DNA from 2 places in the Clostridium kluyveri DSM 555 genome. Region 2 is predicted to be linked to the other one. Evidence: riboswitches for the same ligand, from Rfam matches in the RefSeq annotation. Region 2 holds a riboswitch; the other holds the start of a gene.
The links. Region 2 has a riboswitch for FMN ahead of CKL_RS17585 (ECF transporter S component). Riboswitches for the same ligand answer to the same signal wherever they lie in the genome.
Positions count from the first base shown of each region.

Region 1: linked by a shared signal. The riboswitch ahead of ribD (bifunctional diaminohydroxyphosphoribosylaminopyrimidine deaminase/5-amino-6-(5-phosphoribosylamino)uracil reductase RibD) and the one ahead of CKL_RS17585 (ECF transporter S component) in region 2 are both predicted to bind FMN.

Region 1 is NC_009706.1:2,200,732-2,219,019, reverse strand. It holds gene CKL_RS10680 (O-acetylhomoserine aminocarboxypropyltransferase/cysteine synthase family protein) at 1-281, shown strand, start outside; gene CKL_RS10675 (alpha/beta fold hydrolase) at 316-1,314, shown strand; gene CKL_RS10670 (O-acetylhomoserine aminocarboxypropyltransferase/cysteine synthase family protein) at 1,444-2,772, shown strand; gene CKL_RS21555 (ABC transporter substrate-binding protein) at 3,000-3,296, shown strand; gene CKL_RS19865 (ABC transporter substrate-binding protein) at 3,268-3,789, shown strand; gene CKL_RS10655 (ABC transporter permease) at 3,834-4,886, shown strand; gene CKL_RS10650 (ABC transporter ATP-binding protein) at 4,862-5,662, shown strand; gene CKL_RS10645 (hypothetical protein) at 5,733-6,119, opposite strand; gene CKL_RS10640 (ABC transporter ATP-binding protein) at 6,301-8,019, shown strand; gene CKL_RS10635 (ABC transporter ATP-binding protein) at 8,024-9,862, shown strand; gene CKL_RS10630 (transglutaminase domain-containing protein) at 10,075-11,499, shown strand; FMN riboswitch at 11,645-11,761, shown strand; gene ribD (bifunctional diaminohydroxyphosphoribosylaminopyrimidine deaminase/5-amino-6-(5-phosphoribosylamino)uracil reductase RibD) at 12,038-13,147, shown strand; gene CKL_RS10620 (riboflavin synthase) at 13,169-13,822, shown strand; gene CKL_RS10615 (bifunctional 3,4-dihydroxy-2-butanone-4-phosphate synthase/GTP cyclohydrolase II) at 13,899-15,101, shown strand; gene ribH (6,7-dimethyl-8-ribityllumazine synthase) at 15,124-15,588, shown strand; gene CKL_RS10605 (flavodoxin) at 15,760-16,188, shown strand; gene CKL_RS10600 (DUF3793 family protein) at 16,361-16,975, shown strand; gene CKL_RS10595 (DUF1002 domain-containing protein) at 17,069-17,938, shown strand; gene CKL_RS10590 (YqfO family protein) at 17,957-18,288, shown strand, end outside.
Region 2 is NC_009706.1:3,660,686-3,673,842, forward strand. It holds gene CKL_RS17580 (hypothetical protein) at 1-1,654, opposite strand, end outside; gene CKL_RS17585 (ECF transporter S component) at 1,778-2,404, opposite strand; FMN riboswitch at 2,644-2,762, opposite strand; gene CKL_RS17590 (Tex family protein) at 2,886-5,039, opposite strand; gene CKL_RS17595 (ABC transporter permease) at 5,451-6,635, opposite strand; gene CKL_RS17600 (ABC transporter ATP-binding protein) at 6,632-7,321, opposite strand; gene CKL_RS17605 (efflux RND transporter periplasmic adaptor subunit) at 7,296-8,357, opposite strand; gene CKL_RS17610 (Yip1 family protein) at 8,415-9,092, opposite strand; one part of gene prfB (peptide chain release factor 2) at 9,233-10,264, opposite strand; one part of gene prfB (peptide chain release factor 2) at 10,266-10,343, opposite strand; gene secA (preprotein translocase subunit SecA) at 10,361-12,865, opposite strand; gene hpf (ribosome hibernation-promoting factor, HPF/YfiA family) at 13,029-13,157, opposite strand, start outside.

The DNA of each region.
Region 1 (18,288 bases), 1.5 Mb from region 2:
ATCTAAATGGGGGAGCAAGTGGAATTTTAACTTTTGGGGTAAAGGGAGGAATTGAAGCGGCAAAGACTTTAGGAGAAAATTTAAAATTAGCTTCCATAGTTGTTAATTTAGGTGATGTAAGAACCTATGTAATCCATCCTGCAAGTACAACCCATTTGGCATTATCGGAAGAACAACAAAGAGAAGCAGGAGTAACACCTGAATTAATCAGGGTATCTGTGGGAATCGAAGATATTGAAGATATAATAGCAGATTTTCAGCAGGCTTTAGATAGAGTCTAAAATAGGTAATTTTAAAAATATAGAGGTGTAATATATGGGTATAAATAATATAGAAGTAACTCCAACTGTGAAATCAAATACTGTATATATATCTGAAACATTTTTTTATAAGAATGCCCAGGGAGTGGATATTTTTACTGAAAAGTGGTATCCGGCTAAAGGTAAGGATATATATGGTGTTATACAAGTAGCCCATGGTATGGGAGAAACTACTGATTATTATAGAGAATTTAGCCAGGAGATGGTTAAAGCTGGATTTATTGTATATATTAATGAGGGACGTGGACATGGTAGAACAGCAGGAGACATAAACGAAGCATCCTATGCAGAAAGTGCAGGATATATGGGAGATGATGGGATAAATTGGATGGTTGAAGATATAAAATTATTGACAAATATTGTGAAAAGGCAAAACCCGGCATTGCCAAATTTTCTTTTGGGTCATAGCTTGGGTTCAGTTCTAGCTCAGATATATGCCTATAAATATGGCAGTGAAGTAAATGGAATTATATATTCCGGGACTACAGGGCCAATTCACATAAAAAAAATAGCAGAGTTAATTGAAACAGCAAGTAAAGAGGCCAGAAAGATTGGAAGAAAGGCTGTGAGTATTGAGGCTTCAAATATATTTTTTGAACATTTTAATGATGAATTTCAACCGTCTAAAACAGATTATGATTGGCTGACGAGTGATTCTAAAATGCTTGAAGATACATTAAATTCTCCTTATGCCGCAGTAGAATATAAGGTCGGCTATTTTGAGGATTTATTTAATTCCTTAAAGGATATACACAAGCCTTCTACTATCGAAAAAATACCTAAGAATTTACCTATATTTTCAATATCGGGGAGTAAAGATCCCTTTGGGGATAATGGAAAAGGTATAAAAGAACTGTTTAAAATATATAGGCAATATGGTATTAAAGATGCAACTTATAAAATATATGAAAATGGACGGCATGAAATGCTTAGAGAGGTAAATAGAGATGAAGTAATAAAAGATCTGCATAATTGGCTATATAGTCATATATAATTAAAATAATATACAGTTTTAAAAAATAATATTTGCAAAGCTCACTGGTAAACCAGAGGCTGCATCCCTAAAAAGATGCAGCCTTTTTATGTAAAATCAATTTTAATAAATTTTTAAGGGGGTTTTTTAATGTCAAAAGAAAATTTAAGATTTGATACCATAAAAATAAGAGGGGGTTATAATTCTAAAGAACATAATCACTCTGTATCAGTTCCAATTTATGAAACTGCAGCATTTGATTTAGGAAGTACAGAAAGGGCAGGAAAATTGTTCTCATTTTCAGAACTGGGATTTATCTATTCAAGACTCAGTAATCCAACAGTTGAAGTATTAGAAAAAAGGGTGGCTGCTTTAGATGGAGCAGCTGGTGACATTGCACTAAGTTCCGGCATGGCTGCTATAACATATACACTTCTTAATGTAGCTGAAGATGGAGGAAGGATACTTACAACTCCTTATCTTTATGGAGGAACATTGGATGGTTTTAAAAAGTTATATCCTAAATTTGGTATCAAAATAGATAAATTTGAAGACTTCAATAATCCAGAAGCTCTTGCAAAGCAAATAAAACCAGATACTAAGGCTATATTCGTAGAAAGCATAAGTAATCCAAATGCTGCTGTAGCAGATATAGAAAAAATTGCAAAGGTGGCTCATGAATATGATATACCACTAATTGTAGATAATACATTAGCTACACCATATCTTCTTAATCCAATAAAATATGGAGCCGATATTGTAATTTATTCCGCTACAAAAGCACTTAATGGTCATGGAAATGTAATCGCTGGAATTATACTGGAAAGTGGCAAATTTAATTGGGAAAATGGCAAATTTCCACAATTTTTGGAACCGTACTATACTCTAAGAGACCCTGAAGGTAGAGCAAGGAATTTTATTGAGGTATTTCCGGATTTTCCGTTTATTACAAGAATAAGGCTTAATTATTTGAATTATTTTGGTGCAGCACTTAGTCCTTTTGATGCTTATCTGGTGTTATTGGGCCTGGAAACCTTATCTGAAAGAATAGAAAAGCAGTTGTCAAATACTAAAAAAATAATTAGCTATTTACAAGAAAGCGATAATGTTCAGTGGATAAAATATCCTTCATTAAATGATAGTCCCTATAAAGAACTCAGTAAAAAATACTTACCTAAAGGAGCTGGATCTGTATTTTCCTTTGGACTTAAAGGCACAGATGATGAAATAGATAAATTTTTAAATTCAATAAAATTATTTAGTTATCATGCCAATATAGGGGATTCCAGATCCTTGATTGTAAATTCACCTAAGACAACCCACAGTGAGCTTACTCCGGAGGAAAAAGAATTTTCACATATAGAATCCAATACAATAAGGCTTTCCATAGGACTTGAAGATGCAGAAGATCTTATTTGGGATTTGGAGCAGGCATTTGAAAAAACTTTCTCGGAACAGCTTCAGGAAGTATTAAAATAGAAAGATGAGGGGATTATCATGAAAAGATTTAAAAGTTTGGCTGCTATTTTTTAATTGCAGCTTCTATTCCAGTTTTTACTGCATGTGGACAAAATAACTCTTCTACTGAATCTACAGGAAAATACAAATATGGAAAACTTCAAATTCAGGCCCTTGGAGGAGGAGTTTGTGGTGCTCCAGCTTATATAGCCAAGGAAAAAGGATTTTTCGCCAAAGAAGGATTCGATGTGACTCTTGTAAGTGGAACATTTGAGCAACAAAAAACCGGACTTGCAAGTGGTGAGTTCACTGTTACCAATGGTGATTTTCAATTTTTTCCTTCAGTTCAACAAGGCCTTGATATTAAAGTTATAGGCGGACTGCATAAAGGTTGTATTAAATTGGTTGTACCTCCTAATTCCCCTATAAAAACTGCAAATGATTTGAAGGGAAAGAGAATAGGGGTGGATGAAATAGGAGGAACTCCAATGGCTATTACTACTCTTGTACTGGCTAATGCAGGAATTGATCACCAAAGATGTTAAATGGGTACCTTATCCACTTGATCAATTGACAAAAGCTGTAGATAAAGGCGATGTGGATGCTTTTGCTGCATGGGATCCATTTGCTACACTAGCTGAACGAGATAATAACTATAAAGTTATAACGGATATTGCACAGGATCCATTGTTTAAAGGAAAATCATGTTGTTTTTTATATGCATCTAATAAAGAAATCAAAAAGAATCCGGAAAAAATTGCAGCTCTTGTAAGAGCGTATAAAGCAGCAGATGAATGGATAGCAAAAAATCCGGAAGAAGCTGCCAAAATTGAAGTTGATAAAAAATATGTATCAACTACGGATGTAAAACTTGTTACTGAACTTATAAAAAATTATGATTTCCAATATACTACGGATGCTGCAAAAGAAGATGTTAAATATTTTGTAGGGCAGTTAAATAAAACTGGATTCTTAAAAAAAGATACAGATCCTGAAAAATTTGCTAATGATGTATACTATGATGCATCAGGCAAGTAAGGTATTGGCATACTTTCACATATCTAGTAGGAAGGAGAATTAAAGTGAGCATTTTAAGTGAATTGGTGAATTCAAAGGCTGTATCCAAATCAAAAATTTTACCAGAGGGCACTGATAAAATAGATGTAGTAAAAGCACCTGATACAGTAAACTGGAAACCCAAATCAAAAGTTTGGACAGTTTTACAAATTATTGCTTTTGTTGTGGCTTTAATTGAAAACTTTGCACTGCCTACAGTGCAGGCAGTTAATGTACTACCCTATAGAATTATGCTGATACTCTTTATAGTTTACCTGGGAGTATTATATATCCTATCTTTTTCAAATGAAAGACTAAGAGCAAAGTTTAATCATAAAGCCCAATTTTATTTTGCTATAGGAATTGGATTTACAGCATGGGATATATTGTCTACTAAAACTAATATACTGCCTCTGCCATTTTTCCCTGGAACAGCTCAGATAATTCAGGTAATTGTTGAAGATTGGAGCACACTTTTGATGAGTACTGCTTATTCTATGAGACTTTTAGTTATAGGTTTTATAGTAGGAACATTTTTAGGGTTGGTAACAGGAATTCTAATGGGATGGTACAGACAGTGGTATTATTGGTTTTTCCCTGTACTTAAAGTAATAGGAGTAGTTCCTGCAGTAGCATGGATACCTGTAGTAATGATAATATTTCCATCAATTTTGGTTTCAGAAGCAGCTCTAATTGTACTTTGTGTATGGTTTCCAGTAGCTTTTATGGCTTCTGGAGGTATAGAAAATATACCTAAATCCTATTTTGAAGCAGCTAAGACCCTTGGAGCAGATGAAAGATTTTTAATATTTAAGATAGCTATACCCGGTGCCATGCCATCTATATTTACAGGTATTTATACAGCTACAGGACTTTCATTTACTACACTGGTGGTTTCTGAAATGTTAGGGGCAAAGGCAGGGCTGGGGTGGTATATAAACTGGGCTAAAGGCTGGTCCAACTATGCAAAAGTTTATGCGGCCATAGTCATAATGGCAGTAGTTTTTTCTATCGTATTGGCAATTATATTTAAAATTAGAGATAGGGTACTTATATGGCAAAGGGGGCTGTTAAAATGACAAGATCTATAGCTTTCAATAATGCTGCTATTGAAATAAAAAATGTAGATAGAACTTATATAGATGCAAATGGCAATTTAGTTGAAGCTTTGCGTAATGTAAATCTAAGTATCAGAGCGGGAGAGTTTATTTCATTTGTAGGATCATCCGGGTGTGGCAAGACAACGCTTATGAGACTTATAGCAGGTCTTGATAAGCCTCAGTCTGGAGAATTGTTTTTAGATGATAAAAAGATAGAAAGCACTAATTTTGAAAGAGGATATGTATTTCAACAGGCAAATTTATTTCCCTGGGAAACCATTGAAGATAATATTGCAGCAGGACTTAAAGCCAGAAAGATTTATAGAGAACATAAAAGTGAAGTTGGAGAATATATAAAACTTACAGGACTTCAGGGATTTGAGAAATCATATCCTCACCAGGTTTCAGGAGGGATGGCTCAAAGGGCTTCTCTTGCCCGTGCACTTATAAATAACCCTAAAGTACTTCTTCTTGACGAACCCTTAGGTGCATTGGATGCTTTTACGAGAATGGATTTACAGGATAAATTAATAGAACTCTGGCAGAAAAGAGGAACAACTATGGTACTTGTTACCCATGATGTAGATGAGGCAATTTATCTCAGTGATAGAATAGTAATTATGACTCCACGTCCAGGAAAAATAGAGGATGTGGTAGAAGTGAAAATTAACAGACCTAGAAATAGAAATGAATCCGAATTTATTGAAATCAGAAAACAAATACTTGAAAAGTTACATTTAGCCAATAAACATTAAAATGAATTATATAATTAAGATGTAAGGTGAGCATTTTTTCAATTAATAATGCTCACCTTACATTTATTTGTTAAGATTTACCTTTAAATGAAGTTCCGCAGTTTTTGCAGGTTATAGTTATTCTCCCCTTTTTTTTAGGCACTCTCAATTTTTGAGCACAATTTGGACATTTGAATACTTTATAGGGATTATGTGGATTATTTGAATTTATAAAATTTTTTACTTTATAAATTAAAGGCGAAATAAAATTCTCGTAAGCCTGTAACTCCCTGAACCTTTTATATTTATTCTTTGAAATACATCTCCAGCTGCTGTATATTATAAATACAAGGCCTAATGTGTAGGCAGGTTTTATAAGGAGAATTATAATTCCTCCAATATAAAGATGTTTAGAAAGTTTATCCATACCATAGCTGTCTCTGAAATAATAGGAAATTTTATTTAAAAATTTGTTCAAAGTTACCACCTCCGGGAATAAAATTTTAGAATCATATATGAGTTTACATAATAAAACAATATATTTTTAGATAATTATACAATATAATCTTCATTTTTGCATTATTTAAAATTATTATATTTGAATTTATCTTCTAGAAATAATATTATTAATGGATAGAATAATGTTAGGGGTGTATAAATTGGAATTTATGAAAAAATATATAAATAATTACTGGAAAGGATTCTGCCTTGCTATATTTTTTCTTTCTATTGAGGCATTATGTGATTTGATGCAGCCCACTATAATGTCTAAAATAGTTGATATAGGCGTAGCAAACAAACAGATGGACTATGTAATTCAAAAAGGTTTGATAATGCTTATGGTCACAGCTGTAGGAGCATTGGGAGCTTCGGGACGCAATATACTATCTGGGAGGGTGTCTCAAGAGTTCAGTGCGGAGTTAAGGGCAGATTTATTTGAAAAGATTCAAAGTTTTTCTTTTGACAGCATTGATAAATTTGAAAACAGTTCTCTTATAACACGTCTTACAAATGATGTAACTCAAGTGCAAAATTTTGTAAATGGGCTTATGAGAATATTTGTAAAATCACCTCTTGTGTGTATTGGAAGTATTATTATGGCATCAAGGCTTGATTTACACCTGGCAGTAATACTTTTCATTGTAATACCAATTGTAGCTGTGTTTATATTTTTCAATATGAATATAGGGTACCCGTATTTTATGAAGGTCCAGATAGCTTTAGATAGGGTAAATTCTGTGATGAGAGAGTATTTATCCGGTGTAAGGGTAGTAAAAGCCTTCAGCAGGTTTGATTATGAAAATAAAAGATTTAAAGAGGCAAATGAGGAGTTAGGAAGATTATCTGCCCTTGCAATGCGTGTAATGGCCGTATTTTCTCCTACTAGAAGCCTAGTTATAAATATAGGAATAGCATGTGTTTTGTGGATTGGAGGGAAATATGTCAATAGTGGAAGTATGCAGGTAGGACAAATAATTGCATTTACAAATTATATGACCCAAATATTATTTTCAATTATGATGATATCTGCAGTTTTTAATATGTTTGTAAGATCCAAAGCTTCTGCAATACGTATTTTTGAAATAATTGAGGAAAAAAGCAGTATTAATTTTAATGAGGGTGTTTCAAATTTAAGAGAAAGTGGAAGGGTAGATTTTGAAGATGTGAGTTTTTCTTATGCAAATGGCCATGAAGTTATCCATAACATTAGTTTTACCTGCATGCCGGGGGAAACTCTAGGCATTATTGGAGCTACAGGTTCAGGTAAAAGCAGTCTTGTAAATCTTATTCCAGGATTTTATGATGCTGCATCTGGAAGGGTAAAGGTTGATGGAGTAGATGTAAAGGATATAAATAAAAGAATTTTAAGAGAAAAAGTAGCCCTTGTACCCCAGAAGACAATGCTGTTTACAGGAAGTGTTCTGGAAAATATAAGATGGGGTAAAGAGAATGCCTCGCTGGAAGAGGTTAAGGAGGCAGCTGAAACTGCAGAAGCGGATGAGTTTATCTCTAGATTTCCGGAACAATACAATACAAAACTTGGACAGGGAGGAGTGAATTTTTCAGGAGGTCAAAAACAGAGAGTTTCCATAGCTCGAGCCTTGATTAAAAAACCTGAAATACTCATACTTGATGATTGTACAAGTGCTGTAGATGCAGCAACTGAAGTTAAGATAAGAGAAAAACTTAAAAAATATTCAAATAATTTAACCTGTATAATAATTGCCCAGAAAATATCATCTGTAATATCTGCAGATAAGATAATTGTGCTGGATGAAGGAAAGTTGGTGGGTATGGGAAACCATGACCAGCTTATGAAAAATTGTGAAGTTTATAAAGATATTTTCTTGTCTCAGGTTGGAAAGGAGGTAATTTAGATATATGGAGGGGAAATATAATAAAGAAGATATAAAAATGCCTCTGGGACCGAGAAGAGGAAGAAGAGGAAGAGGAAGTATTGGTCCTGTGGAAAAACCAAAAAATTTTAAGAAAACATTATTTAGACTTTGGAAGTATTTTGGAAGTGAAAGAAAACTTTTAATTATAATATTTATATCTGTAATAATAGATTCTATCATAGGACTTCTTGGACCCTATCTTATAGGAAAGTCTATTGATGCTATGTCAGAATTAAAGGGAAAAGTGAATTTTGATATACTATCTGTAATGGTCATATTGCTTTTATTTACATATGTATTAGATGCCATTTTGACTTTTTTTCAGGGGTGGCTTATGGCTGGCACTGCTCAGAAAATAGTGATGAATCTTAGAAGAAGTCTATTTGACAAACTTCAAAAATTACCAATTTCTTTTTTTGATAGGAATACTCATGGAGAGATAATGAGCAGATTGACTAATGATATAGAAAATGTAAGTTCTACCATATCGCAATCCACTACTCAACTTATGTCAGCAGTGGTGACAGTGCTGGGATCTTTTATTATGATGCTTGTTTTAAGTCCTATTTTGACTTTTGTGACTCTTATTACAGTGCCTATGGTATTTTTTCTTACTAAGGGTATCGCAAAAAATACCAGTGTATTATTTAAAGAGCAACAAGTACAACTTGGAAAACTCAATGGACATATAGAGGAGAATATATCCGGCATCCATGTGGTAAAAGCTTTTAATCATGAGCAGAAGGCCATAGAAGAATTTAAAAAAATAAATTACAGTCTAAGTCAGGTAGGATTGAAAGCTCAAATTTGGTCGGGATTCTTAATGCCTATTATGAATGTAATAAATAATATAGGTTTTGCCGCTGTAGCTGGTGTAGGGGGGATTCTGGCTGTAAAAAATATTATAACCATAGGAATTATAGCCAGTTTTTTAAGTTATTCCAGACAATTTGCAAGACCATTAAATGATATAGCCAGCATATTTAATACACTTCAGTCTGCTGTTGCCGGTGCCGAGAGAGTATTTGATATATTGGATGAAAAAGAGGAGATAAAAGACACTGCTGAAGCTGTAACTCTTGAAAATACAAGCGGACAGGTTACTTTTGAAAATGTAAATTTTAGTTATAGAAAAGATTTTCTAATATTAAAGGATATAAATTTTAATATTAATCAGGGCACAAGTGTTGCCCTTGTTGGACCTACAGGAGCAGGAAAGACAACTATTGTAAATTTGCTTGTCAGGTTTTATGATGTATCCAGTGGAAAAATTTTAATTGATGGAATAGACATAAGGAATTATACAAGAGATAGTCTTAGAAAGTGTTTTGGCATAGTTCTTCAAGATACATATCTTTTTACAGGTACAATACTTGAAAATATTAAATATGGTAGATTGGATGCAGATTTTTCTCAGGTTAAAGAGGCAGCACAGGCAGCAGGTGCAGATCAGTTTATTGAAAAATTTCCTCATAAGTATGATACTATGTTACAGGAAGGGGGAAGCAATTTAAGTCAGGGAGAGAGGCAGCTAATAGCTATAGCAAGAGCTATACTTTCAGATCCTTACATACTTGTTTTAGATGAGGCTACAAGTAATGTGGATACAAGAACGGAACTTAAAATACAAAAAGCTATGCGTAAACTTATACGGAAAAGAACCAGTTTTATAATTGCCCATAGGCTGAGTACTATTAGAGACTCAGATATTATAATGGTAATAGATGGAGGAACAATAGTGGAAGTGGGAAATCATAGTGATTTAATAGGGAAAAAGGGCATATATTACAATATGTACTGTAACCAGTTAATTAATGGTTAAATAAGGCACATTAAAATCAACAACAATTCAAAAAGAGGTAAAACACATTAAAGTTTTAAAACATAGAATGTGTTAATAAAAATGTTCAAAAATGTTAATTGATTTGTAATATAACTATAATATAGTTATTCTAAACTATTTATTTCAAATAGCAAACTCCACCTAGACTTGATTAAAAAAGTTTTGTTTAAATATTATATGGAGGTGATAAAGTGTTTAAAAAAATATACAAGTTTATGATAATAGGTATGTTAGTTATATTGTTATTTTGTGGTAAAAAGTGTTACGCTGCAGAAGAATATAAAATTTGGAACAATAATAGCATTTCTACTGTGAGCGATAAAAAGAGCTGGACTATTACTTTTAATAAAGATATTGATTTAGATTCTGCAAGAAATTTTATAAAAGTATATGAACAGGGGAGTAGTACGCCTTTAGAAGTTAATATTGTAAATACCTCTTCAGATACAATACAGGTTTCTCCTATAAGTTCATATGCAGAGGGAAAACAATATGTTCTGGTAATAGATAGTGGATTAAAATCTGTTGAAGGTAAAGAATTAAATGAAGGGGTAAAATATAATTTTACAGTACAGAAAAGTAATTCAAATAACTCAATTGATATAGAAAATTATTCACAATACTATAATGCATTAAAAGATGCATTGCATAATTATGAAGATACTTTAATTTTAAATATAAGTAATTATGACAAAGATAAATATAACCTAGATGTTATAAATAAGATATTAATTGACTATTCTGATTTAAGGACAAGATATTCAGGGGCAGCAAGCAATGTTGAATATACAAGTCCTACAAAGGTTACTATAAATTTTAAATATACAGATACAAAGGAAAATTTAATAGAAAAAGAGAAAATCGTGCAGCAAAAGGTTAGTGAAATTATAGATACTTTAATTACTTCTGATATGGAAGACTATCAAAAGGAACTGGTACTTCACGACTATGTAGTTAATAACAGTAAATATGATGAAAGAGCATATAAAGGTAATATGCCGGAAGACTCTTATACGGCTTATGGCGTTTTGATAAATGGAGTTGGAGTATGTCAGGGTTATGCAGATGCTTTAGATAGACTTCTTATGGCGGCAGGGGTAGAGTGCAGGATGGTGATAGGGGATGCAAATAATGGTACTGAATGGATTGGACATGCATGGAATATAGTGAAAATACAGGGGGAGTATTATCAATTGGATTCTACCTGGGATGATCCCGTTATAAGTGATGGCTCAAATAGGCTTTCTCACTCCTATTTTAACATAACCGATGATCAGATTGCCAAAAATCATAGGTGGAATACAGATGATTATCCTGAATGTACCAGCACAGAATACAGTTTTGATAATCTTAATGTAGTGGAGAAGGATGTTTACGGCAATGATATAAAAGTTGTTGATAACTATAATGATTTTTATAGTGCAGTAGAAGAGGTATTATCACAAGGGGAAAATTCTGTAAGTGTAAAAATATTGAATTATAATTCAAGTGAGTATGATATAACCCAGATTTTAAATGAAATATGCAAAAAGTACAATATTTCAGAGGGAGTTACTATAACTACTTACTCAGATGAAATTTCAGGAGCAAAATATGTTGTCATAGTAAAATCTTAAGTTATTGTTAGTTATCAATGTAAATTTTTGTAGTATTTATAATTTAAGTCAATAAAATTGTATTAAAGATTACAATTTTTTTAAAAGTTTCTATTGACAAGTGAAAAAAAGAAGTATATATTAAAATCATAGTTAAAACTTAATAATATGCTTTCGGGGCAGGGTGAAATTCCCGATCGGCGGTATAGTCCGCGAGCTGATTATCAGCAGGAACTGGTTGGATTCCAGTACCGACAGTAAAGTCTGGATGGAGAAAGTGGAAGTTTTTTGTAGTATGTATTTTATGTGCTAGGTTGTTTTTATTGTGTTTATTATCCCCCTGAAAGTATTTTCAGGGGGATTTTTGCATGAGAAAAATCTGAAGATAATTGCTTATAGCTGTAACTTATCCAGGGGCAGGCAGTGTATTTCCATATTTGAGAAGCTGAGATACTGGTATTGGTAGCTTGTACATAAGAACTGCATAGGTTTTGCCCTTTTACTTGTAAAATTTATATAAAAAGTAATAATATTCTTTTGGAGTGGAGGATTCAATTTTATGAATTATGACAATAAAGATGAACATTATATGGAAATTGCTTTAGAGCTGGCATCAAAGGGAGAAGGTTTTGTGAATCCAAATCCACAGGTGGGAGCCCTTGTAGTAAAAGAAGGTAACATAGTAGGAAGAGGTTATCACAAATTTTATGGAGGACCTCATGCAGAGGTATATGCATTAAAAGAAGCAGGTGATAAAGCTGCAGGCGGGCAGATATACGTGACTTTGGAGCCTTGTTCTCATTACGGCAAAACTCCACCCTGTGTAGAAGCTATAGTAAGAGCAGGAATAAAAAAAGTAGTGGTTGCATTAAAGGATCCTAATCCACTAGTTTCAGGTAGAGGCATAGAGTTTTTAAGGAATAAGGGAATAGAAGTGGTTACAGGCGTTTTAGAAAAAGAAGCCTTAAATATAAATGAAATATTTATAAAATATATCAGTGATAAGCTTCCTTTTGTAATATTGAAATCTGCAGTAACTTTAGATGGTAAAATAGCAACTGTTACAGGACAGTCAAAGTGGATAACCTGTGAAGAATCCAGAAATTTTGTACATCACATAAGAAATAGGGTTATGGCAATTGCAGTGGGGATAGGTACCATACTTTCGGATAATCCACTTTTAACCACAAGACTTGAGAAAAAATGTAAAAGTCCTATAGCTGTGGTTTTAGATTCTAAGTTAAGAATACCTCTGGATTGTAAGATTTTTGATACACTTAAATATAGGAAAATCATAATAGCTTGTACAGAGGGATATGATGAAGATAAAAAGTATGAAATTGAGAAAATGGGAGTGGATGTAATTATCTGTCCTAAAGATGAATCTGGTCATGTGAATCTAAAGATTCTAATAGAAAAGTTAGGAAATATTGGTATAGATAGTTTGTTTATAGAGGGAGGGGGCTCACTTAATTTTTCTGCTTTAAGTTCAGGAATTGTAGATAAAGTTATTTATTTTATAGCCCCTAAAATAATAGGTGGATTAGAGGCCAAAACTTCTGTAGAAGGAAAAGGTATTGAAGATTTAAATAAAGCCGTTAAATTAAAAAATATTAGCTATTTAAAATCAGGAGAAGATATGATGATTCAAGGATATGTAGAAAAGTAATTAAAAAAGGGGAGGGGAATATTGTTTACAGGTTTAGTAGAGGAAATTGGACAAATATTGGAAATAAAAAATGGAGAAAATTCTTCTAGAATAACTATCTCTTCCAGGAAAGTTTTAGAAGAGGTTAAATTAGGAGACAGTATAGCTGTAAATGGAGCCTGCCTTACGGTAACAAGTTTTACAGGAAATTCTTTTACAGTAGATGTAATGGCTGAAACACTAAGAAAGAGCAATTTAAAACTTTTAAGAAGAAACAGTAATGTGAATTTAGAAAGGGCAGTGAAGGTAGGAGAAAGACTGGGAGGACATATAGTAACAGGTCATATAGATGGAATCGGCAGGGTAAAGGATATAAAAAAAGAGGATATAGCCACCTGGCTTGTTATAAAACCTCCTTTGGAATTATTGAAATATATGGTTTCAAAAGGTTCTGTGGCTTTAGATGGAGTGAGCCTTACCATAGCAGAAGTGCATGAAGACTGTATTAGTGTATCCCTAATCCCACATACTAAAGCACAAACTATTCTGCAGTATAAAAGTGCAGGAGATGAAATAAATGTAGAATGTGATTTGATAGGAAAATACATTGAAAATCTTATTTTAAGAAAAGAAACAGAACCCGTAAAAAATTCAAGCATAACAGAACAACTGTTAAAGGAAAATGGGTTTTGGTAAGCAAAAATTTAGATTTGTGTTGTAACTAAAGTAACATGATTGATTAATAGTATTTTTAAAAGAGGAGTTGAAAATTATGAGCAATAAATTTAATAGTATTGAAGAAGCTTTAGAAGATCTTAAACAGGGTAAAATGATTCTGGTGACTGATGATGAAGATAGGGAAAATGAAGGAGATTTAATCTGTGCAGCAGAATTTGCAACCCAGGAAAATGTTAATTTTATGGCAGCACATGCAAAAGGACTTATCTGTATGCCTATGAGTAGTAAAATGATTTCTAAATTAAACCTTCCACAGATGGTTTCAAATAATACAGATAACCATGAAACAGCTTTTACGGTATCAATCGACCATGTAAGTACAACTACTGGCATTTCAGCTGCAGAACGTTCCATAACTGCATTGAAATCTGTAGAAGAAGGTGCAAAGCCAGAGGATTTTAGAAGACCTGGACATATGTTTCCACTACGTGCAAAGGAATATGGAGTTCTAGAGCGCAATGGACATACAGAAGCTACTGTTGATCTTATGAAACTAGCAAATCTGAAAGAATGTGGACTTTGTTGTGAGATCATGAGAGATGACGGTACCATGATGAGGACTTCCGAACTAATAGAATTTGCGGAAAAATACCAATTAAAGTTTATTACAATTAAGGCTCTGCAGGAGTATAGAAAACAAAGGGAAAAGTTTATAGAACAGGTAGTGCATACAAAGCTGCCAACAAAATATGGAGAATTTGTAGCCTATGGATATATAAACAAAATAAATGGAGAACATCACATGGCACTTGTAAAAGGGGATATTTCAAAAGGGAATTCAGTTTTGTGCAGAGTACATTCTGAATGTCTTACAGGAGATACTTTCGGCTCTGTTAGATGTGATTGTGGGCAGCAGTATGCAAGAGCCATGACCCAAATTGAAGAAGAAGGACAGGGCATTCTTTTATACATGAATCAGGAGGGACGGGGCATAGGTATAATTAATAAATTAAAGGCTTATGCACTGCAAGATAAAGGTCTAGATACTGTTGAAGCAAATATTGCACTGGGTTTTGAGGAGGATTTAAGAGATTATTATGCTGCTGCACAAATTTTAAAAGACTTAGGTGTGGAAAATATACGACTTATGACAAATAATCCAGATAAAATAGAACAGTTATCCAATTATGGTATAAATATCACAGAAAGAGTACCAATCCAAATGAAGGCATCTGCCTATGATACTTTTTACCTTAAAACAAAACAGGAAAAAATGGGGCATATTTTAAATTATTAATATATCAAAGGAGACTGAAAATATGAAAGTTTATGAAGGAAAGTTAAATGCAGAAGGGCTAAAATTTGGAATAGTTGTGGGAAGATTTAATGAATTTATAGTATCTAAATTATTGTCTGGAGCCTTAGACTGTTTAAAAAGACATGGAGCAGAAGAGGATAATATAGATATAACCTGGGTACCGGGAGCATTTGAAATACCTATGATTTCAAAGAAAATGGCTTTTTCTCGAAAATATGATGCAGTGATATGTTTAGGAGCTGTAATCAGAGGATCTACCCCTCATTTTGATTATGTATCCAGTGAAGTTTCAAAGGGTGTAGCTCATGTTTCACTGGAAAGTGATATTCCGGTTATATTTAGCGTACTCACTACGGACAATATAGAACAGGCTATAGAAAGGGCAGGAACTAAAAGTGGAAACAAAGGATATGATGGGGCTATGGCTGCTATAGAAATGGCTAATTTAATCAGGGAGTTAGAATAGAGAATATATTTTAAACAGGTCATTAGAAGTATGTATACTTTTAATGACCTGTTTTTGTTATATGAAATATTTTATGTAACTATTGACAATTGTAATAAACAGATATATCATTATATATATGATAATGATTTTCATTATCGACTATTTCAGGAGCTTGAGGAGATGATAAAAATGAGTAAAGTAAATATTATTTATTGGACAGGAACAGGTAATACAGAGGCTATGGCTAAATTAATAGAAGAAGGTGCTAAGGAAAAAGGTGCAGAAGTTAAACTTTTACATGTTTCAGAAGCCAGTGTTGATGATGTAAAAGGTGCAGATATGGTGTTATTAGGTTCTCCTGCCATGGGTGCAGAGGTTATTGAGGAAAGTGAAATGGAGCCTTTTGTGGATTCTATTGCTTCTTCCGTATCCGGCAAAAAATTAGGTTTATTTGGCTCTTATGGATGGGGCGATGGAGAATGGATGAGAAGCTGGGTAGAGAGAATGGAAGGCTATGGAGCTAATCTATTAAATGAAGGATTAATTGTACAAGAAGCCCCAGAAGGAAGTTCAGAAGAAGAATGCAGAAATTTTGGACGGGAAGCAGCTGCCTATTAATATTGTAGGGTATATTTTCATGTTAACATAGGTAAATAGCGAAATTTTTATAAGATTAAATTTAAAAATTGGATATATGATAATACCTGTAGGATTCTGAGTTTAAATATATTTTTTATCAAATATTTTTGTCTTGGAATCCTAGTGTTATATTAAAGGGAGTTGGTAGAATGTGAGAAGTTTAAATCAGGAATTTATTAAGTTTATGTACAATGCAGATGAAAAAGAATATATGATGAGTCTTATAACCTATGCCTTGTCCCCTACTATTGCGGGATACAAACCATCTTCTATAATTACTATATCCAATAAGAATAAAAATATGTATGATCTGTGGTGCAAATATGGAAGTGAATATTTAGAAAATATAAATTTAAAAGTATTTGAAATTAATAGAAAGGAAAATGCCGTAGTACTTTTATTTTATAATGGAAAAATGCTCTCTGAAGTATTGTGTGATAGGGATAATGCTGAATTTTTAAGTAAATTTGGATATTTAAATTCTATGCCTTTAATTGACAAGCTAAACCTTCTTAAAAATAGATATGAATATAATTTTTGTCCACATGAGATGGGGATATTTTTAGGTATACCAGTTAAAGATGTAGAAGATTTTATAAATTGCAGTGAAAAGGAATGTGTATGCTGCGGCTACTGGAAGGTTTATAATGACAGAGAAAAAGCCCTTGAGGTCTTTGAAAATTATAATAGATCAAAGCATAATTTTTTGAAATTGATTCAAAACGACATAGGCATTACAAAGGTAGTAAAGATATTATCTTCTTAAAGTACTCTATGTTTTTACAATTTGGTACTTTCTATATTGATAAATGTAGTATATTATTATATTTATTAGTATATTAAAAAGGAGATTTTAAATATGAAATGTAAAATATTTACAAACAAATTGTTGATATTATTTATGGTCTTATCGGTGGTATTAGTAGGGGGTGTAAATAAAGTACAGGCAGATGCATATAAAGTGGTTACCTTGGGAGGAAATCTTACAGAACAGCAAAAAAATGATATGCTGGAATATTTCAAGGTTAACAAACAGGAAGTTAACGTGATAGAAGTAAATATAGATGAGGAAAAAAAGTATCTAGGAGATGTGGCAAGCAGTGAACAGATAGGAACTAAATCCATATCTTGTGCCTATGTAGAACCAACTTCTAGTGGAGGTCTTCAGGTATCCACCAATAATATATATTGGGTCAGCAGCAGTATGATAAAAAATGCCCTTATAACCGCAGGGATAAAAAATGCCAATGTTAAAGCATCAGCCCCTTTCAATGTATCTGGAACTGCAGCTCTTACAGGTATTTTAAAAGGCTTTGAAAACAGTACTGCGGGAAATAAAATTGATGAAGAGACCAAAAAGGTTGCAAATGATGAACTGGTAACCACAGGAAATTTGGGAGATAAAATAGGGAAAGATGAGGCTGCGGGTTTAATAAATGAAATAAAAACTGAGGTAGTTAAAGAAAATCCTAAAACAGAAGGAGAAATAAAAAACATAGTTCAAAATGTGGTTAACAATTATAATTTTAATTTATCCTCTGAGGATGTAGATAAAATAGTATCTCTAATGAGCAAAATAAATGGCTTGAACTTAAATTTTTCTGATTTGAAAGATCAATTAAACAGTGTGGCAAGTCAATTGAAGGGAAGTATATCTTCTGAGGAAGCTAAAGGATTTTTTGCTAAAATTATAGAGGCCATTAAAAATTTTTTCAGCGGTTTATTTTAAGGTTTCAAGGTGATATTTATGGATTATGAAAATTTTAAAATAGAAACTTTTATACCTGAAGATTATGTGGACAAATTGAGGGAAAGTTTAAATAATATAGGGGCGCTTAATGTAGGTGGAAATTATGATAATTGTATGTCGGTTTCTAAGGTTACAGGATACTGGAGGCCTCTTCAGGGAGCAGATCCTTTTCAAGGCACCGTAAATGAAGTAAGTAAAGAAGAGGAGTGTAAGGTAGAATTTCGCTGTAGAAATAAAATAGTATATAAAGCTGTTAGTACCATAAAAAAAGTTCATCCCTATGAAGAACCTGTAATAAATATAATACCTCTTGTTGAAATATCTGATAA
Region 2 (13,157 bases):
TATCATTATCATCAAAAAATTCTCTACAAGTAGATATGGTCATCTCTTCTTTTTTTTCGTGAAATTCAATATCTATATTATACCCTATGTTTGATAAACTCTCTAGTATTGTTTCATATCCCTGTTTCATTAAGCTTACCCACTCCTTATTGCATTTAATATCTATATTCATATTGATATTATTCACCGTTAGATATGCATCCACTATTCCCATATTTTCAGTACTTATAGATGTTATTATCTTCACATTAGTTGCATCTATTTTTTTCCCTTTTTTTCTATCATCTTTAATCATAAGCTTGCACTGATAATCCATATCATTTAAATTTATAGGCAAATCCATATAATAATAAGAATTAGATATGGTGTTAAATAACTTAAAATCATTTACGCTGCTATTTAATTGAGAAATTATATTTTTAGAAAATTTATTTTCACTATCATTATTTTGTTCTAAAAATGTTCTTATTATATCTTTCATTTCATCTGTTTTCATATTTATCTGCTCTTTTATATGATTTACCATTTCATCCATATTACCTGCAATCACATTTAAATCTTTAGAAGTTCGAGACGTTGTTCCTTTTCCCTTCTCAAAATAGTTAAGTATATTATCTAATTTCCCTTTAATCACCTCTTCCTGTATATCTTTAGGACTAATATTTTTATTTATATCTAACGATTGGTTATTTTTAGTCTGTGATTTATCTTCACCATTGATACTTTTTATCTCCTCTGAGAATTCACTTGGTTTATCTATATTTTCTCTCATTATACTAGATTTTAAATCTGTATTTGTTTTTTCTCCATTTACATAAGTAACTTTTCCATCTGTATTTAAATTACCTACTATATTGTCTTGCTGTTTTTTATATATACCAGATTCTTTTGCATTTTCAGTATTTTCTATGCTCTTATAAGTTAATTCATCAGCTTTTAAAATACCCCCTAAATATTTTACTTCATTATATATAGTACCTTCATGTTTAAACACTTTATTAAAGCTTTTTATATTATCTTCATTTAATTCTATATTGTTTTCTAGTAGAATAAATAAATCTTCTTTACTTATATTTTTTAGTTCGCTAAAAAAATTTTTAAGGGTATCTTTTATAAAGTTTCCTTTTTGGCTGCCAGGATCTACATTTTTACTAAGCAAATAATTTTTTATGAATGTATCTTCCTCTGCAGAGTTTTCTTTTATTTTATTTATAAAATCTATAGTGGTTTTTATATTAGAAATATTCTCCTTGGTAAGCGGTATTCCACTTTTTACCATTTTCTCTATGATATCATAATCCTCACTGTTTAAGTTAAGGGAATTTTCTTTAATAAAAAGTCTTATGGAATCTTTACTTTGATTTTGCCCTTTTTCTTCTGCCGTGACAATTTTTAGTTTTAATTTATCATTTTCAAATCCTTCTACCTGAAGCCTTATAAGCTTATTTTCTACGATACTTTCAGGATTATCTATTTGGGCTGAAAATTTCCACCCATCTAAGAGTTTCAAAAGTATTTCTCCTGTATATTTATTTAAATTTAATACTCTAGCAGAAAATTTTTCTCCTATTTCAAAAGACAACTTTGCAGATATTTGTTTACTATTCATGTTATATACACTATTTACATTCCATATTCCCGCCAACTTAATCACCCTTTATAATTTATTAAAAATATCTCTTAATTGAAATTATCGTATACAATTACTGTTTTATAAAGTGAAAATACAATAAAAAAATCTGGAGACATGTCCCAGATTTTTAGTTACTATTTTATGCTAAATTTTTACTTTTTCAGAGTTCTTTATTTTATTATGTTCCTGCTTTAACAGAGGTGAAACACTCTTGTAAAGAACTAGTGTTAAAATGGTAAGAGCTATACCTTTTAACAAGTTAAATGGAACAATAGCCAGTAATACAAATGTATTCAAATCCGTTATGCTGCTATTTATTTTCGCTGCCATATCCACCATTGCACTTATAGGAAAATTAAGTGCTCTTTCATAAAGTGGAAGCAATATGAAATAATTCAAAAGTCCCGCTGCTATTGACATTGCGATAGTGGCTGCCCCTAAACTTATCACTGCCACCTTTCTGGTCTTATGCCTGTTATATATATACCCCGCTGTAAAAACTAAAACAGAACCTACTGCAAAGTTTGCAAGTTCTCCTACAAATGCAGTTTTTCCATTGAATATTCCATGAAGTACATTTTTCAAAAACTCTATGGCAATTCCAGCTCCAGGTCCTAATGCAAAAGTTCCAATTAAAGCCGGCAAATCGCTTATATCCATTTTTAAAAATGTCGGAAATATAGGAATTGCAACTTCTATGAACATAAATAAAAATCCTATTACACCTAACAATGATACCTTCACTAATCTGTTTAATTTACTACTGTTCATTTTAAATACCCTCCTAAAATATTAAGTATAATCTCCTAGGTGAATAATCAAGTGATTCTTAGGTTCAGATGGAGTTTGCTCATGAGTAATACTTTTTCTCCATCTGAAGCTTAGAAGAACTTATCCAGGGGCGTAACAATGCTTATCCCTCACTTTGAAGAAGATGGGGTGTTAGCAATGATAGCCTTCGGATAAAATAAAAAAACCCGGCAAAAACACCAGGGCTAATAAACATATTATTCTATCTTCTCCCATCCAGACTTTACTGTCGGCTTCAGAATTTCACTGAATCATGCTGAACACGCAGCTCGCGGGCTATACCGCCGGTGGGGAATTTCACCCCGCCCTGAAGATTATATTTTAATTTTTATAGGTTCATTATAATACTTTTAACGACAAAATTCAATACATTGTTAAAATAATTTTTATTCATTAATAAATATTTATTGCTAATTATGCTAATTTCATATTCATTTTTCTGCTATTTCATGCTAAGTGCAATTCTTTTTCTTTTTTCATCTACTTCAAGTACAGTTACATTTACAATATCTCCTACCTTAACCACATCTAGTGGATGTTTTACAAATTTATCAGACAACTGGCTTATATGCACTAAACCATCCTGATGAACACCTATATCTACAAAAGCACCAAAGTCTGCTACATTCCTAACTGTACCTGTAAGTGTCATTCCCGGCTTGAGTTGATTCATATCAACTATTCCCGTTTTCAATATAGGCTTTGGCAGCTCTTCTCTTGGATCTCTTCCTGGTTTTTTTATTTCTTTCATTATATCCTTTAAGGTAGGAATTCCTATATTAAGTCCTTTTAACACATTATCTATGCCAATCTTTTCAACCCTGTTTTCTATATCTACAAGGCCATTATTTTTTAAGTCTTCATCACTATACCCAAGGGTCTTCAAAAGTTTTTTGGCATCACTATAGGACTCCGGATGCACCGAGGTATTATCAAGTGGTTCATTACTTTCCATAACCCTTAAAAATCCTGCACATTGTTCAAAAGCTTTTGCTCCCAGTCTTTTAACCTTCAAAAGCTCTTTTCTATTTTTAAACTTACCATTTTCTTCTCTATAAGCTACAATATTTGCGGCTATAGATGAATTTATTCCAGATATATAAGATAGTAAAGAAGCCGTTGCCATATTCAAATCTACTCCTACACTATTTACACAATCTTCTACAATACCCTCTAGAGACTCATCTAATTTTTTTGGGGAAACATCATGTTGATATTGACCTACCCCTATGGATTTAGGATCTATTTTCACAAGTTCCGCCAGAGGATCCTGAAGTCTTCTTCCTATGGATATAGCTCCTCTTAGTGATACATTTATATCGGGATATTCTTTTGCAGCCAGTTCCGAAGCAGAATATACAGAAGCTCCGGCTTCTGATACCATTACATAATAAACATCCTTATTTTTTTCCTTTTTTACTTCTTTTATAAGTCTGCCAATTACTTCTTCTGATTCTCTACTTGCTGTACCATTTCCAAGAGATATCACACTAACATCATATCTATACACTAAATTCTTTAATATCTTCAGAGAACCTTCTACATCATTTTGAGGCGCCGTAGCATAAACTGTAGCAGTATCTAAAAGTTTTCCCGTATCATCTAAAACTGCTATTTTACATCCCGTTCTAAATCCAGGATCATATCCAATCACATTTTTTCCTTTTATAGGTGGCTGCATTAGAAGAGCCTTTAGATTGGCCTTGAATATCTTTATGGCACCTTCTTCCCCCATATCTGTGAGTTCAGATCTTATTTCCCTTTCAATAGAAGGATATATAAGTCTTTTTAAAGAATCCTCTACACTTCTTTCTATGTAACTATCAGTTACTTTATTTCCCTTTAGGCACTCTCCTTTTAAGTATTCTTTTATCTTATTCATATCACAGGTTATCTTTACAGACAAAATTTTTTCTTTTTCTCCTCTATTTATAGCAAGTATTCTGTGAGGAGGGATAGATTTTATCGCCTCATGATAATCATAATACATTTCATAGGGAGTTGGTTCCTTATTTTCTCCTTTTGTTTCAATGCTTCCGTTATCTTGAACAAATTTCCTTATCCACTTTCTATATTTGGCCTCGTCAGATATAATCTCGCTTATTATATCCATAGCTCCTGAAAGAGCATCTTCTATAGAATTTACTTCCTTTTCTTCATTTACAAATTTTTTTGTATATTCTTCTATATTATCTTTAAAATTGCCATTTAATATTATCTTTGAAAGTGGTTCTAATCCTCTTTCCTTTGCAATAATAGCTCTTGTTCTCTTCTTTGGTTTATATGGTCTATATATATCTTCAACTTCTGTTAGGGTAATGCAACTTTCTACAGATTTTTTTAATTCCTCTGTAAGCTTACCCTGTTCTTCTATTATTCTTATTACGTCCTCTTTTCTAGCTTTAAGATTTCTAAGATATACAAGTCTTTCTGCCAGTTTTCTTAAAGTGACGTCACTCATACTTCCCGTTAATTCTTTTCTATACCTGGCTATAAAGGGAACTGTATTGCCAGAGTCTAATAATTCTATTACATTATTTATATATTTTTCATTTACGTCTAACTCTCTAACTAGTATGTCTATTATATCGTTCATTTTAACCTCCCGATGAATCCTATTGATTATGTTTAATTTACTTAAATATGTAAATAATTAATTTTTCAGTTAATTTAAAGTAAAAGCTTTATAAATTTATGTTAAACTAGCTAAAAACATATTACAACAGTTGAATGGACTTTGGCAAATTAATATATTCAAGAATCATTAATTTGAAGTAAAAAATATAAACTACTGGGCCTTATAAGAATATAAACGAGATTATCTTTATAATGTTCGAATACTACTCTGCCTCCCAAATTCCCTGTTGCATAAATTTTGACGCTTTCTCCTGAGCCTTTTTTACGATATTATGATTATATCCTAAAATACCTAGAAGTTTTATGGCATTCTGCGTTGTGGTCCTGCCATTTTATTTTTTCTCCTTATCATGATTTTAAGGTCTAAATATTACTTATAAATAGCCTTAATAGGATCTAAATTTGCTGCCCTATATGCAGGAATTATTCCAAAAATTATTCCCACAGTAATAGATGTAATAGACGCTCCTATTAATATTCCTATAGTTACAACAGGTTTAAACGGCAAAAAGGCTCCTGAAATCAAAGATATCAGATATCCCATAACTATTCCAACAATTCCACCTATACCTGTAATAAATATTGATTCTATCAAGAACTGTAGTAAAATTGTGCTTGGTTTTGCACCTATGGCTCTTCTAATACCTATTTCACGACGGCGTTCTGTTACAGATACATACATTATATTCATTACTCCAATTCCACCTACAAACAGAGATATTCCTGATACAACAGCTATAAAAATAGTTATACCGCTTATTATCTTTTCAAAAGCTTTAGAGACAGCTTTAGGATCCCCTTTGGTATAGCTTCCTTTTACATCAGGGTGAAGAACATTTAGTTCTTTTTTTACTTCTTTGAATACGGAGTCAGAATCAAATCCCTGCTTAATTTTAACATCAATTGAAGAAATAGATACATCATCTTCTAAAAGCTTCTTGGCAAACTTAGGCACATAATCATATTGCATAGACAATAAACCTGAACTCCCATTTTCAATTCCAACAACTTCAAAAAACTCATCCTTTATTTTAATTCCCTTTCCAATTCCCTTATTTATCTCTTCCCCAAATAACTCTTTGGCGTGATCTTTTGAAAGCACCACCACATAATGTTTAAAATCATTATCTTCCTGGGTTATACCTCTTCCTGCCACGATATTTGAACTCTTATCATAATTGTTTATCATAAGATAAGACTGTTTATCAAAAAAAGTTGCATTTTCAATAACTCCTACCAGACCTTCCAGTCCGCTGCTGCTCTTAGCAACACTTTCTACACCATCAACATTTTTAAGAGATTGAAAATCCTTATGTTCAAATGGTGTATCTACAGTTGTAGAATTTAAATCTGAAGGTTCAAAATTAACGGTAATGGTATTCGCTCCCACATCACTAGTGGATTCATTCACCTGTGCTTTTAACCCCTCTCCAATAGAAAGAATAATAACCACAGAACTTATTCCAATAATTATTCCTATCATAGTTAAAAAAACTCTAAGCTTATGTGTACGTAAACTTAAAACTGCACTATGTATAAGTTCCCACAAATTCATATATTATCCTCCTCAGAAAAAATGCCGTCTTTGAGAAAAACACAATGAGTAGCGTATTTTTTAAGATCACTATCATGAGTTACCATTATAATAGTTTTATTTTGTTTATTAAGTTTAACCAATATATCAATAATTTTCAGGCCGGTTTTCCAGTCCAGTGCACCTGTAGGCTCATCTGCCAAAATAACATCAGGCTCATTAACAAGCGCTCTTGCAATTGAAATACGCTGTTGTTGCCCCCCAGATAACTCATTTGGATAACTTTTAAATTTTTCCTCAAGTTCAACATCTTGAAGACTTTTTTTTACCATGTCAATTCTTTGCTCGCTGCTATATCCCCCATGATACAATAGTGGAAGTTCAATGTTTTGAGCTACTGTTAAAGATTCAATTAAATAAAACTGTTGAAATATAAAACCAATATGATTATTTCTAAAAGAACAACGCTGGTTTTCTGTCATTTTTGTAACATCCTGACCATTAAATACATAACTTCCCTCATTGAAATTATCAAGAAGTCCCAGAATATTCAACAAAGTGGTCTTTCCACTGCCTGACTTGCCCATTACAACCACAAATGAGCCTTGCTCCACCTTAAAATCAAGATTTTTTAAAACAAGATAGCGATTTTTATCCTGCTCATACCATTTACATAAGTCTTTAACTTCCAGAAGATGCTTTGTCAATGCTGTCCCCTTCTTTCATTTCACTAGATGGATTTTTAATAATTTTATCATTAAAGTCTAAACCGCTTTTCACTTTAACATATGTATTATTATATTTTTCAACCCTTACACGCACTCTTCTTAATTTTTTATTTTTTATAAGCCATACTGATTTATGTCCATTATCATTAAAAACTGAGGATACTGGAATTTTAGGCAGTTCACTTTCATCCACTGCAGTTCCCTGAATATGAAAACCTGCATATATGCCCTGTTGATTGTTTATATCAATATATACAGGATAATAAGACACACTGCTTCCTGTAGTTTGTGTTAAGTTTGAGGCTGAAGCGCCTTGAATAGCCTGTGCCTGTGATGGTTCAGTGCTAATGGAACTAATAGTGCCCTTAAATTCTTCACTTGTACCATACACAGTAATCTTTATTTTTTGATTTTCTTTAAGCTTTAACACATCTTTTTCACTAACACTAGCTACTACCTGCATTTTAGGGTCAATCAATGTCAAAATAATTTTATTAGTACTCTCTTCATTATCTGATGTTATTGAAACAATACCATCAAAAGGAGCTGAAATTGTGGTATATCGTTTATCTTTAATATTGTTTAACTGCTGTTTTAAACTTGTTTTCTGACTATTGATTTCAGAAATTTGAGCACTATTTTGTACATTTGCCATGGATTTTGCTTGAGTTTCAATACTGTTAAGCTGCTGGGTGAGAGTGTCATACTGCTCTATCATCTGGTCATTCTTATAAGTAAATAAAGTTTGTCCTTTTTCTACCTGTTCTTTATCTTCTACACTTATTTTATCAACGGTTCCCTTAGTTGTATCTTCAGTAAAATTTAATTTCCTGGAATATTGAACCTCTCCGTCTAAAAATATATTCTGCTGTGCTGGAATAGTATATATATCAAATAATGAATCACTTTTATGTGCATTTCGTTTATTATAATTTAAAAAAAGTGTTACAACAAATAATATAATAATTACGCCAACAGCAGAACCAATAATTAATATTTTTTTTCTATCTTTCATAAGTCCATCCCTTTCTCTGCATTCAAATCATCAAAATTGCCGTATATTAAAATTATTTTAGAGCTTTAAATAAGAGTGTAAAGATATAATCATGACAAGTACACAGGAAATTGCAACAATAGCAAAACTTTTCTTTTTCGAAATCTTTCCAACTATGGATATACCTATAGTCAATAATACTATCTGCCATACATTGAATATATCAAAGTTATCTAAAAATCCATTTAGTAATGTAGGTTTAGTTAATGCTCTCACCCCTAATGGATTACTTGTGATGGCCATATACAACCATTTTATAATTTTACCAATAGTTATAGACAACATACTTAAACAGTATACAGATACAATCTGCTTGTATTTTATTTTAGAGCCAAAAACTCTAGCCAACCCCATGTAAACTAATGATGCTAAATATATACCTATTATAGTAGTTATTATAATAGTCACAGTCTGTATAGGTATTGATGTTGCATATTCCATAGATTTTTCTATAAGTGCTTGAGATGTACCAGCCGCTGCTTCTTTAAACTTATCCGTAATTGATTTTTTTAAAATATCTATAGAAGTAGTCATTTGCATGATTCCGTAAATTATATTGATTAAAATAATTAAAAGCATAGTCCATAAATACTTAGGTTTTTCTATAAATTCACTAAAAATAATGCCTGGTTTCTTGAAAAAACAAACAATCTTTTTGTCAATACTCAAACTTTCTTCATTTTCTTTAATATCCATAAAAGTCCCTCCTAATTTCATTTTTTAAATTACATATTCTACATAATGGTATACAATCCCTCCTCAATTCTATAAAATACTTAAAAAAACGGTCAAAATACATCATAAAAAAAATTATGGGCGCATCATGCACCCATTTATCATTTACCACTTTGTTGTTTTAAATAACCTTTTATAAAATTATCTATATCACCATCCATTACAGAAGATACATTACTGCTTTCTACACCGGTCCTATGATCTTTCACCAAATTATACGGATGGAATACATAAGATCGTATCTGACTTCCCCATCCCATATCCTTAAGCTCTCCCGTAAGATCCTCTATTCTATCCTTGTGTGCTCTTTCTTTCAGTTCTACTAATTTGGCCTTTAAAATTTTTAATGCTTGTTCTTTATTATAATGCTGGCTTCTTTCATTTTGACACTGTACAACTATTCCAGTAGGTATATGAGTTATCCTCACAGCAGATTCAGTTTTATTTACATGCTGTCCCCCTGCTCCTCCTGCTCTAAATGTATCCACTTTCAGATCTTCAGATCTTATTTCTATATCCTGATCACCTGTCAGTTCAGGCAGAACCTCCACAGATGCAAAGGAAGTCTGTCTTTTCCCATTGGCATTAAAGGGAGATATTCTGACTAAACGATGAATACCCTTTTCACTTTTTAAATATCCATAGGCAAATTCTCCAATAATGCTGAGGGATACACTCTTTATGCCGGCATCTTCTGCCTCAAGCATATCTATGATATTTACCTTATATCCCATTTTTTCTGCCCATCTTATGTACATTCTAAGAAGCATTTCAGTCCAATCCTGAGCATCTGTGCCACCTACTCCTACATGTAGATTTAATATGGCATTATTTTTGTCATATTCTCCACATAAAAGTATTTCTGTTCTAAATATTTCAACTTGGAATTCTATATCTTTTATATCCTTCATAACTTCTTGAAAGGACATACTGTCTTCTTCTTCCTTTATAATTTCCAATAAAATTCTAGCATCTTCTATATTATGTGACAATAAATCATATCTATTTAGCCTACCCTCTAAATTTTTTTCTTCACTGGCTATTTTCTGGGCGTTATCTATATCATTCCAAAAATTTGGTTCTTGCATTTTTGCCTGCAGTTCTTCTATCTTATTTTTTAAATTATCTAAGTCAAAGAGACTCCCTTATTTCTTTTATAGTTTGTTCTAATTCATTTAGTTTATCAATTGTTTCTTCCAATTGAAGTAACATCTAATCACCTTCCAATTTTAAACAGTTCTTCCACAGCAATTTTTATACTTTTTACCACTGCCGCACGGACAAAGATCATTTCTTCCTACGGTCTTCTCTCTTTTTACAGGAGTTTTCTTTATAGAATCTGATTCCTGATTTGTTATAACATTTTTTACTACTCTCTCCCTTTCTGGAGCTCTTTCAATTTGCACATGCATTAGATATTTTACTGTATCCAATTTGATATTATAGATCATTTCCTCAAACATTTCACTGCCTTCAAATTGATATGCCTGTGCTGGTTCCTGCTGCCTGTAAGCCCTAAGCCCAATAGCCCTTTTTAGATGTTCCATGTCATCTATATGATCCATCCATCTTGTATCAACAACTCTAAGTAGTATAACTCTTTCTATTTCCCTCATTTGTTCTGAAGTAAATTCTATTTCTTTTTGTTCATAGATTTTTTGGGCTATATCTATAAACTTATCTTTAATAGCTTCATTAGAAAGATTTATAATATCTTCTTTTTTAACAGAATCTTTAGGTACATATACATCTTCCATATATTCAATTAATTTTACTATTTCATCTTCAAATTCCTCTTCTATTCCTGATATATGGGAATCTACAATGGAGTTTATTAAACTCTTTATCATATCCTGCACATCATTTTTCAAATCTTCCCCTTCAAGGACTTGAGATCTCTGCTTATATATAATTTCTCTTTGTTTATTTATTACATCATCATATTGAAGTAAAGTTTTTCTTATATCAAAATTATTTCCTTCCACTTTTTTCTGTGCATTTTCTATGGCATTTGAAACCATTTTACTTTCTATAGCCTCGTCATCTTTAAGTCCTAGCTTTTCAACTATACCCTGAAGCCTATCTGAACCAAATATTCTCATAAGATCATCTTCAAGAGATACATAAAATCTTGACATTCCAGGGTCTCCCTGACGTCCAGAACGTCCTCTCAATTGATTGTCAATTCTTCTTGATTCATGTCTTTCAGTTCCTATTATTTTTAGTCCACCTAATGCAACTACTCCTTTTCCAAGCTTTATATCTGTACCACGACCTGCCATATTGGTAGCTATGGTAACTGTTCCTTTTTGACCTGCATAGGAAATTATATCTGCCTCTTTTTCATGGAACTTGGCATTTAAAACCTGATGAGGCACTCCTTTTCTCTTTAACATATCTGAAAGCAATTCAGATTTTTCTATACTTACCGTACCCACAAGTGCTGGCTGCCCCTTCTTATAGGTTTCATATATTTCATCTGCTATGGCTTTGAACTTACCTTTTGCACTTTTATATACTACATCTGGAAAATCCTCTCTGGCTATAGGTTTATGAGTAGGTACAACTATTACATCCAACCCATATATATGTCTGAACTCATTTTCTTCCGTTTGTGCAGTACCTGTCATACCAGACAACTTATTAAATATTCTAAAGTAATTCTGGTAAGTGATGGTAGCTAGTGTTTTAGATTCCCTTTCTACCTTAACTCCTTCTTTTGCCTCTATGGCTTGATGAAGTCCGTCACTATACCTTCTGCCTTCCATCATCCTGCCTGTAAATTCATCTACTATAAGCACTTCTCCGTTTTTTACCATGTAGTCTTTGTCTCTTTTCATTATATAGTTTGCCTTTAAAGCTTGCACTACATAGTGTTGTATTTCCATATTTTCCGGATCAGCATAATTTTCAAGACTAAAAAAAGTTTCTGCTTTCTTTATCCCTGTGTCATTAAGCATTACTGCATTTGCTTTTTCATCTACTTTATAATCCTCTTTTTCCAGAGATTTTGCAAATCCGTTGGCAATATTATAAAATTCTGTTGATTTTTCCCCTTCTCCAGAAATGATAAGAGGTGTTCTTGCTTCATCAATCAAAATGGAGTCCACTTCATCCACTATAGCAAAATTTAGTTTTCTTTGAACTCTTTCTTCCTTGTAGATAACCATATTATCTCTTAAATAATCAAATCCAAATTCACTATTGGTTCCATAGGTTATATCACAATTATAGGCTTCCTGTCTCTGTGATTGACTCATGTCATGTAAAATAACTCCTACTTTAAGTCCTAATGCTTCATATATGGGTGCCATAGTATCTCTGTCTCTTTTTGCAAGGTAATCATTTACCGTAACTATATGAACTCCCTTACCTGTGAGAGCATTCAAATATGCTGGCGCAGTAGCAACAAGAGTTTTACCTTCACCGGTTTTCATTTCTGCTATTCTTCCCTGATGAATAACTATTCCACCTATAAGCTGTTCTCTATACTGCTTTAGTCCTACAGTTCTAAACCCCACTTCCCTGACAACCGCAAAAGCTTCAGGCAATATTGAATCTAATGATTCTCCTTTATCCAGACGTTCTTTGAATTCATCTGTTTTATTTCTTAGCTGTTCATTGCTTAATGCCTGAACCTTTGAATCTAAAGCATCTATTTTATCAACTATAGGCATAATTCTCTTTACTTCTCTTTGGCTATATGAGCCAAATATTTTTTGAAAAAGTTTCATTCTCTTCATCCTCACCCGTTAAATTTTATAAAAAAGTACATCTTTTAGATTATATCACCTAATTATGCGCTATTCAACTTAAACACTAATTTGAGATTTAGCAATTACTGTATATATTAAATTATAAAGAGAGGAAGCTCTGCTTCCTCCCTGTAGTTGACCTTTAAAATTCAGGTTCTATCAATCCATAATTTCCATCTCGTCTTTTATATATCACATTTACATCTCCTTGCTCAGCATCTCGATATACAAAAAAGCTGTGACCCAAAAGTTCCATCTGAAGAACTGCTTC